Regions from separate parts of the Candidatus Thiodictyon syntrophicum genome, predicted to be linked through region 1. Evidence: predicted binding sites of a transcription regulator. Region 1 holds the regulator's gene; each other region holds the start of a gene.
What was found. The regulator FNR, encoded in region 1, switches genes on or off when oxygen is low (the NO sensors DNR and NnrR bind a similar motif). The targets are predictions, from matches to a motif close to TTGATNTANATCAA.

Region 1 (3,272 bases):
AATGATCTTGGAGGATCGATGATTCATTATCAACTGCCGCCGCCTCGCTGATTTCTTCATCTGTGTTCATCTGTGTTATCTGTGGATATTCTTCATCCGGCTGATCGGAAGAGTTGTCCACAGATGACACAGATGAACACAGATAATAATAAGGAATGATCTTGGAGGATCGATGATTCGTTATCGGCCGCCGCCGCGCTGATTTCCTCATCTGTGTTAATCTGTGTCATCTATGGATATTCTTCATCCGGCTGATCGGAAGAGTTGTCCACAGATGACACAGATGAACACAGATAAGAAAAGAAATGATCTCGGAGGATCGATGATTCGTTATCGGCTGCGGCAGCCTCGCTGATTTCTTCATCTGTGTCAATCTGTGTCATCTGTGGACCATTCTTCATCCGGTGAATCTGTGGATCAGCTCACGAGCCTGAAGGCGCGGTAATAGGGTTTGTCCTGTAAGGTGCCGAACAGCCGCAGGGATTGACCGTCGTAGTCGCCGGGGTAGAACAGCACGAGCGGCGTGCTGCCCATGCGGTGGTGGAGATTGTTCAGCAGGTTGTGGGTGCGCAGCAAGGGGTAGGCTGCGCCGACTCCGGAGACGAGCACCAGGTCCTGTTGCGCGGGCTTGACCTCGGTGGCGAGCACGGCCGCCAGCTTGCCCGCGTCCAGCGGTGCGGCGAGCGCCTTGCGTAGCGCCGCATCACCTTGCTTCTGGTGGAGGGCCAGGGCCTTGTCATAAAACCCGCGGTCCTTCAGGTGGCGGATGATCAGGTCGAACAGGTTGATGTGCGTGAAGCGCAAGCTGGGCCGACGCTTGGGGATCTGGGTGAGGAGGAAGGCGAGGTGCCCGCGCACCTCCAACTCCCGTTCGGCGGGATAGTCGAAGGCGTAGAACGGGATCTCGTTGCCCAGGCCCTTGCCTTGGAGGAAGTCGTCGGCGGTGACGCGCTCCAGGATCTGGTCGAGACGTTGGTTGAAGACGCCGCTCATGCTTCGCCCTCAAGATGTCCACAGATGACACAGATGAACACAGATAAGAAAAACGAATTCTTAAAGGGTTGATTATTCGTCATCGATTGCCGAAGCCTCGCTGGTTTCTTCATCTGTGTTCATCTGTGGACAATTCCTGTTCTTCAACTCGCCCGGGGGTCAACCTCCATGCAGCGCAGGGCATAGTCCCGGCCGTGGGTCCTGAGGTAGCCCGCCACCGTCGGCGCGACCGTCAGGGGCCTCAGGGTCCGGGTGCGCGCGTCGGACAGGTAACCGGCCTCGGTCAGCATGCCGAAGACGCGGGTGCGCAGGCTGGTCAGGGTCCCGGCGGACCAGTCAGGTGTGCGGGGGTCGCGGGTGTGGCAGTCCTCGACATAGCGGTCCCAGTGCTGGGCCTTGAGCCGTTCCTCGAAGCGCCGGTAGAGGTCGCGGACGACCAGGTCCATAAAGTCTCCGACCAGGGGGGAGTAGGTGATGGTTGCGGCGAAGAGCGCCTGGGTCGCTACCGGCCTGTCGCCGTCACGTACCAGGCGCCATAAACCCTCAGTCATGGTCCGCAGCCGGGCGCGGATCAGCAGGGCCTTGGTCGATGCCGTGGTGGGCGAGCGCTTGCGCAGCAGGTTGTCCCCTTCGATGGCCTGCTTCCAGCCGGCCGCATCGACGCCCGCGAGCAGGAGCTCGGCCACGCGGCGGCTCTCCGGGACCATGAGTCCGCCCTTGGTGAAGTTGGCCTGGTAGCGTCCGTCATGGGTCACTTGGGAAACCTGATACCTCAGGTCCGCTGCTGCTGCTGCCGCATCGTGCCCATACCATCCGCCAGGGTCGCCAGCGCGTCCAGATCGAAGATCTCGATGTGCTTGCGCTCCACTCCCAGGAGGCGGTCGTCCTGGAAGCGGGTAAAGATGCGGCTCACCGTCTCCACCGCGAGCCCCAGATAGTTGCCGATCTCGTGGCGCGACATGCTCAGATAAAAATCGGTCGGCGACAGCCCGCGCCGTTGCAGCCGCTTGGACATGTCGAGCAGGAAGGCCGCCAGGCGTTCTTCCGCGTTCTTCTTGCCGAGCAGCAGGAGCATGTCGGTGTCGTGGCCGATCTCCTTGCTGAGCAGTCGGTAGAGGTGATGCTGGAGGCCGGGGATGATCGCCGTCAGTTGCGTCAGTAGCTGGAAGGGGACCTCGCAGATTGAGGAGGTTTCCAGCACCTTGGCGAAGCAACTGTGGGTGCGTCGGTCGATGGCGTCGAGTCCGATGACCTCACCCGGCAGGTGAAAGCCCAGCACCTGCTCGCCGCCTTCCGGACTGGGCGCGAAGCTCTTGAGCGAGCCGGTCTTGACCACGTAGAGCGAGCGGAAGCGATCACCGCTGCGAAACAGCAGGTCCCCGCGGTGCAGCGGCCGGGCGTGTTTGACGATATCTTCGAGCCGCTCCACGTCTTGGGGGCAGAGCCCCATGGGCAGACAGAGGGTTGAGAGCGAGCAACTCTTGCACGCAACCCGCATCGTCTCGATGGAAATGATGGTTGGTTGACTCAAGACGACATCCCCCGCTTTTCTCAATACTCTATATTGGGTCGATTCTTGATCTGGATCAAGTCACGGATGCCGCCGGGGGTGCGACGACGAAAAAAAAGGCCGCGCCCGGGGGGCGCGGCCTGGGGTGTCCCTCAGGACCTTGGACGTCTTACCTGGCTTCGCCGACCGGCGGGGCGGGCGGCGCCGGGGGTGCACCGTAGGGGGCAGTCGGGGCCCCGTAGCCATAGCCGGGGTAGCCGCCGCCGTAGGCGTTGGCCTGGGGCGCGTAACCAGGCGCTCCATAGCCGGGTGCTCCAGGGCCGTAGCCCGGCGCCCCGTTGCCCGGGTAGCCGCCGCCCGGGGCTGCATAACCCGGTGCGCCGTAACCGTAACCCGGTGCGGCGTAGCCCGGGTAGCCACCACCGTAGCCCGGGTAGCCGCCGTAACCGCGTCCGTCGCCGTAACCGCGCCCGTCGCCATAACCGCGACCGTTGCCGTAACCACGGCCGTTGCCGTTGCCGCGGCCGCTCATGTTCATGTTGAAATCACCGGAACCGTCGCCCAGCATGTCGTTCCACATGTCACCGACGCCGTTGCCGTTGCCGTTACCCCAGCCGTTGCCGCCGCCGGGGCCGCCCCAGGCCTGCGCGGGGTTGGCGGCAAAGACGGCGGTGCCGACGATGGCGGCGACGCTGATCAGCTTGGCAAAAGAATGCATTAGGATGGATGCTCCGCAGTGGGTTGTCGTTCAGATTGGGCAGCCAGCGTC
Region 2 (3,272 bases), 300 kb from region 1:
ACCCCGACGGCATTGGGCAGCGCGGGCCAGGAATACCCGGTCAGGCTGGTGATGAACTCGATGTGCGGGGTGATGCCGATGACGACGATCAGGGTGGCGAAATGGAAGAAATAGGCCATGATCGTCTGATAGCGGGTGGCGACGGTGAACTCACCGCTGGGCCAGGCGCGGCTGAACACGGTGCGATAGCCTTTGAAGTTTCCGAAGGCATCCCGCGGCCGGGACAGGTCGGCCCCGCGGGTCAGAATGAGAACCCCGAGCAGGCGCCAGATGGTGCCGGCCACGAGGATGATGAGTGCCCAGTGGATCACCGGGCCGCGCGCGAACTCCAACAGATTCATAGCGGGAATCCTCCTGTGGATTCTTTATTTTTGTCTTGGTTTCAGTCGTCTTGCTATTCCGCGGCCCGGTGTGCGGCCGCGGCCTGCTCCTTCTTGGAACGGGCGGCCAAGGCCGCCCCGGCACCGACGCCGGCACCGACCATGGCCGCGACGCCCATCGTCGGGCCGGTGCCGAACTGACCGCGGGCGATGGACTCATAGATCCCGCCGTTGTCCCAGAAACCGGGCTCGCAGCAGCCGATGCAGCCGTGACCGGACTGGATCGGGAAGCTCACCCCCTGATTCCATTTCACGTTGGCACAGGCGTTGTAGGCGACCGGGCCCTTGCAGCCCAGCTTATAGAGGCACCAGCCTTTGCGCGCCCCCTCGTCATCGAAGGTCTTGGCAAAGAGCCCGCGGTCATAGAAAGGTCGGCGGTAACAGCGGTCGTGGATGGTGTCGCCGTAGAAGGCGAGCGGGCGGCCCAGCGCGTCGAGCGCCGGCAGGGTGCCCAGGGTAAGGTAATGGGCGAGCACCCCGGTCATCGCCAGCGGAATCGGCGGACAGCCCGGGATATTGATGATCGGCTTGTCCTTGATCAGGTCCGAGACGCTGACCGCGCTGGTCGGATTGGGGGCGGCCATCGGCAGTCCGCCATAGGCGGCACAGGTGCCCACGGCGATGATGGCGGCGGCATTGGGGGCGGAGTCCATCAGCATGTCCAGGTTGCTGATGCCGGCGATGGTTGAATAGGCCTTCACCGTCGGGATGGAGCCGTCGACCAGCAACAGGTACTTTCCCGCGTTCTCGCGCATCGCCTCCTCGCGCGCCGCCTCGGCCGCCCGACCGGAGGCCGCCTGCAGGGCGTGATGGTAGTCCAGCGAGATGAAGTTGAAGATCAGGTTCTCCAGCGTCGGCGCATGGGACCGGGTCAGGGCCTCGGTGCAGCCGGTACACTCTTGAAAAGAGAGCCAAATCACGGACGGGCGCCGGACCTGCTCCAGGGCGTCCGCCATCACCGGCACCAGGGTCGCCGGCAGGGCCATCACCGAGGCGGTGGTGGTGCAGAATTTGAGAAAGGCACGACGACTGACCCCTTGGCTGCGCAGCAGTTCGCCAAGGGTGGAGTTGTGGGCCATAGGAGTTCCTCCTCGTCTTATATTAGTATGTTCTCACCGGGCGTCGGCAGGCGGGGCCTGCGCTCGCGGCGCCGTCGGCGCCGTGCCCGGTGAGTGGTGACCGGCCAAAGTCACAGTAATTGACAATTCGCAATCGTTGGCAATAGGCGCCTCCGCGTTCGTGGTTGGTGGTCGCCCGGACGGGTGTCCGGCGGTCAGTTCGGTGGATCGTTTCGTTACGGTGCCGTTGCGGGTCGATACTAGCAGAAAAAATTGCCGGATTGGGTTGAGCCAGGTCAGGTGAATGGCCAAATACGGCGCCATCGGCTATTTCTCATAGTGCGCGCACGAGCTATTGGAAAAACGAGTGGATCTTATGCAAGTAATGAATCATTAACTTAATTAATTATCTAGCTAAATGATAAATTACTTATATATGGTGGAGTGCGCGTCGATCCGTGAGTCGAACGCGTGGCAGGGGAGGGGAGGGGAGGGGAGGGGGGCAGCAACGACAGCGATGGCATCGCGCACCGTCGCGTTGGTGGCTGTGAGGGGCAGGGCCGGGTCACCAGGCTTGCGGCCCTGCCCAGGGATGGGTTCAGAAGGTCAGAACCCTGTCGCTGTCGATGACCCACTGCGCCAGCGCCTTCATGGTCGAGTGCTCGGCGCCGTCGAAATAGGGATGGTTCCTGTAAAGGCCGCAGCGCGTCATGCAAGTGCCGCAAACCTTCACTACCACGCCGCGTCCGATCAAGGACTTGAGCATCTGCGAAAGATCCTGGTCGTAGCCCTCAGGCGGACGGCAGGCATCGCGGGCCAGGTCGACCGCATCGTTCATCAAGAAGCAGCGCACCGCCTGTCCGTCGTCGACCAGGGTGTCGGCCAGGCGCAGTGCGTTCCAGGTGACATCGGTGCGCGACGGGCTCGTGACGGTGCTCGATGTGCGCCCGCCCGAGGAGTACGCCCAAGGCCATGTGGCCGGTGCGTTGAACATTCCGCTGGATCAATTGCAGGCGCGGCTCCAAGACCTGCCGCCGGATCGCGAGGTCGTTGCCTACTGCCGCGGTCCCTGGTGCGTGCTCTCGTTCGAGGCGGTGGCGCGGCTGCGTGAGGCGGGATTCTCCGCGCGTCGTTTGCGCGACGGCTGGCCGGAATGGCAGCGAGCGGAATTGTCGGTGGCAAGCGACTGACCAACTGCTCTCGCACCTTGGCCGACCGGATTTTCGGGGGGGCGACCTCAGCCTTGGGGTCTGGACGCGCAGGATGGCCGTTGTCTGGTAACAGGGCGGTGCGGGAGGATCGCCGACGAGGTCCCCGGCCGACGGCATGTCGGCGACGGGGCGCCTCGGGATCGGTCGTCAGGGGACCGAGGGGGCTGGTGGAGCGGGACCTGATGCTGGAAGCCGGGGGCTCCGCGGCGCGGTCTCAGGTCACGATGTTGTAGAGGATCAGGAACGGTGCGGTAAACACGATGGCGATCGACAGCAGCTCGCTGATCGTCAGTTCCTTCATCTTAAGCAGATATCTCATTGCGGCTTGCCTGTATGTTGTGGAGGATGACGCCCGACGGGCGCGGTCTGTCTTAAACCCGACTTCGGGACCCTCGATGGGTCGGTCACGGGAATTGTTAATATATTAGTATATAACCAAATAAACGTCAATCTGGGTTTCGGAAAGTGCCGACCCGGTCACACTCCCACACCCCTCAGGGCTTTCCCGAGTCGGACGACAACGCTTAAGTATTAGTGCGTTACGCTCTCGGTTGGCGACTGAAAGGGTAAGCACCTGGTAAGCGTCTGTAATCGTTCAGGCCCCCCGTCTGCCTCAGGGCTTG
Region 3 (3,272 bases), 780 kb from region 1:
TGCCGCGGCGAGGCCGTGCCGCTCACCGATCTTGCGGCGGGTGCCCTGGTCGGTGCAGACTGGGCCGACGACATGCCACTCGTGGTTTATGTCGATGGCTATGGCAACCTGATGTGCGGGCTGCGCCCGCCTGCCGATCCGCCCGGGGCGCAACTGCGTGCGGCTGGGCGGACCCTGGCGTATGCCCGCACCTTCTGCGAGGTGCCCCCCGGGCAGGCGTTCTGGTACGAGAACGCCCTGGGCCTGGTCGAGATCGCGGTCAACCAGGGGCGGGCCGACCGGGTGCTGGGACTCGCGCCCGGCGATCCGGTGCAATTTCATTCCGGGTAACACTGGAAAAGGGGTTTCGACGACGCTATCTCCCCTGCGCGATACCACCAACCACCAGCGCGGAGCGATCGATGGCGAACTTGAGCGAACTCGTCGGTACCTTCATCCAGAACACGATGTCCCCCTCCGGCGGGGAGCGGGTCGGCAATGTCCTCAAAGACCTGCAGGCCAATGTCGGTAACATGGTCAACCGCCAGGGAGGGGCCGGCGGCATCCTGGAGAAGGTGCTGGCACAGGCCAAGACCACGCTGGGCAATGCCTCCCAGAACCCCGCGCAGGCGGCCGGTCTTGGCGCCGTGCTCGGGTCCCTGTTGGGCGGCGGCGGCAGTTCAGTCTCCGGTGCCATCAAGGGCGGGGCCCTGGCGATGCTCGCAGGCATCGCCTACAAGGCCCTGACCAATGCCGGTCAGGGGGCCGAGGGTGGGTCGGCGCCGGTGTTCAGCGGCGGCGCGGTCCCAGTCGGTATGACGGCGGCGCAGACCCCGGCGGACCACCAGGTCCTGGCGAACACCGCGGAGTTGGTCATCAAGGGCATGATCAACGCCGCCAAGGCGGACGGGGAGGTGAGTGCGGACGAGATCACCCGCATCGTCGGCAAGCTCAAGGAGGCCGGCATGACCGGGGATACGGAGGCCTGGATCATGAAGGAACTGCGCCAGCCCCTGGATCTCGACGCCTTCGCCGCCGCCATCCCCAACCAGGAGGTGGCCGCCCAGGTCTATGCCGCCTCGCTCCTGGCGATCGAGGTCGACACCCCCCAGGAAGTGGCCTACCTGGCCGACCTGGCCAGGAAGACCGGCCTTGATGCGGCCGTTGTGCAGAACATCCAGCAGACGCTTGGGGCCAAGGTCTGAGCGGCGCGGGGACCCGCTGACCAAACCGGTGCCGGGCATGTCGCTCGGTCCGCACAGCGGACCCTACAGGCAGACTTCGCGCCCGTAGGGTCCGCTGTGCGGACCGCGCTGTCGCGAGTCCGTAGGGTCCGCTGTGCGGACCGAGCGCCGCGAACCGGAGCGATGACCAAGGCCGCCGCGGCCCCGGGTGAGGTCGGGCGCGTGCCGCCGTCCGCTGCCGCCCCTACCAGAGTCCCGCCCCGGTGGATTTGATTCGCGTCAAGGCCATCCCGCCCGCACCCATCGATACTCCTCGTCGAGCGCCGGCCGCTCACCGGTCCCTGTTCCCAAGGGCCGGCAGCGACGCCGTATGCGTACCTGACCCGATTCCCGGCAAGAGAGTATCCCCCATGCACTGCAATCAATGCGAACAGACCTTTCGTCAGACCGCCTGCGTCAATTCCCCCGGCACCTGCGGTAAGGACGCTGACGTCCAGTCATTGCAGGAAACCCTGCTCTACGGGCTCAAGGGCATGGCCGCCTACGCCAACCACGCGCGCCGACTGGGCAAGCACGATGAGGCGGTCTCCGCCTTCATCGAAGAGGCCCTGTTCGCGACCATGACCAACGTCAACTTCGATCCGGAGTCGCTGCTGGAACTGTGTCTCAAATGCGGGGAGATGAACCTGCGGGTGATGCAACTGCTCGACGAGGGCCATGTCGAAACCTTCGGCAAACCGGCCCCCATCAAGGTCAAGGAGGGCACCCAGGCCGGCCCCGGCATCCTGGTCACCGGCCATGACCTGCTGGACCTCTGGGACCTGCTCAAACAGGTCGAAGGGACCCCGATCAAGGTCTACACCCACGGCGAGATGCTCCCGGCCCACATGTACGCCAAGTTCGCCGCGCATCCCAACCTGGCGGGCCACTACGGCGGCGCCTGGCAGGACCAGAAGCGCGAGTTTGCCGCCTTCCCGGGGCCGGTGCTCGGCACCACCAACTGCGTCCTGATCCCCCCGCAGAGCTACAGCGGCCGGCTCTTCACCACCCGTGCCACCGCCGTGCCCAATGGCCAGCGCCTGACCGATGGCGACTTCTCCCCGGTGATCGCCGCCGCCCTGGCCGGCCCCCCCTGTGCAGAGCACATCACCGGCGAATCCACCATCGGCTTCCACCGCACCGTCCTGCTGGATCAGGCCCAGGCCATCGTCGATGCGGTCAAGGCCGGCAAGATCAGCCGCTTCTTCGTCATCGGCGGCTGCGACGGGGCTGAGAAGGGTCGCAACTACTTCACCGACTACGCCCAGGCGACCCCGCCGGATTCATTCATCCTGACGCTCGGCTGCGGCAAGTTTCGCATCCGCGACCACGACTATGGCGAGCACCTGGGCCTTCCGCGCCTGATGGACATGGGCCAGTGCAACGACGCCTATGGCGCCATCGCCGTGGCCGCCGCCCTGGCCAAGGCCTTCAACTGCGGCGTCAACGACCTGCCGCTGACGCTCGTGATCAGTTGGTTCGAGCAGAAGGCCATCGCCGTGTTCCTGACCATGCTGCATCTGGGTATCCGCGGGATCACGCTGGGGCCCAATCCGCCGGCCTTCATTACGCCCAACGTCTTCAAGATCCTGCAGGAACGCTATGACCTGCGCCTGACCGGGGCCGATGCGCAGGCCGATCTGCGGTTGGCCATGGCCGCCTGAGGGGTCGCCGAATCGGCCTCGATCATTATTCCGGCCACCTCGAGGGTGACTTCCGTCGCGGCCTGGCGGCCGCTGCTACGCCGTAGGAGCGGCCCCCAGGCCGCGACGAGTTGCCGAAAGGCCTGTGGCCGGAGCTATGATCAAGGCCGCCGAACCGCGCGGCGAAGGCGCCCCAGGTGCTGACCCGATCAGGGGCGCCGTCCGTCACCCCGGAACATGGAAGTTCCCCGTGCTCTCAGGTCGCAGGAGGGGCAAGTCGAGACCCACATCATGCGCAGATTCCCCGCGTCCCCGGCCCCAGGTGCATAATCCGACCAGCAGACTCACCGACTTGACCGGAGCGGCCCATGAACCGAGACGACCTGTTGCACCGAATCACAGCGCGCCCCGACGTATTCGGCGGCAA

Region 2: a site for FNR is predicted at 1,725-1,738, ahead of THSYN_RS19030 (hydrogenase small subunit). Genes of this name have one in related genera too.
Region 3: a site for FNR is predicted at 1,433-1,446, ahead of hcp (hydroxylamine reductase). Genes of this name have one in related genera too.

What each region holds. Positions count from the first base shown of each region.
Region 1 is NZ_CP020370.1:4,829,839-4,833,110, reverse strand. It holds gene THSYN_RS34180 (hypothetical protein) at 1-70, opposite strand, end outside; gene THSYN_RS20410 (DUF1788 domain-containing protein) at 418-993, opposite strand; gene THSYN_RS20405 (DUF1819 family protein) at 1,137-1,748, opposite strand; gene fnr (fumarate/nitrate reduction transcriptional regulator Fnr) at 1,766-2,524, opposite strand; gene THSYN_RS20395 (sulfur globule family protein) at 2,673-3,221, opposite strand.
Region 2 is NZ_CP020370.1:4,531,838-4,535,109, reverse strand. It holds gene THSYN_RS19035 (nitrate reductase) at 1-341, opposite strand, end outside; gene THSYN_RS19030 (hydrogenase small subunit) at 395-1,459, opposite strand; gene THSYN_RS19025 (DsrE/DsrF/TusD sulfur relay family protein) at 2,037-2,432, opposite strand; gene THSYN_RS19020 (rhodanese-like domain-containing protein) at 2,314-2,628, shown strand.
Region 3 is NZ_CP020370.1:5,606,707-5,609,978, reverse strand. It holds gene THSYN_RS23780 (SAM hydrolase/SAM-dependent halogenase family protein) at 1-330, shown strand, start outside; gene THSYN_RS23775 (tellurite resistance TerB family protein) at 402-1,184, shown strand; gene hcp (hydroxylamine reductase) at 1,574-2,866, shown strand; gene THSYN_RS23765 (DUF433 domain-containing protein) at 3,214-3,272, shown strand, end outside.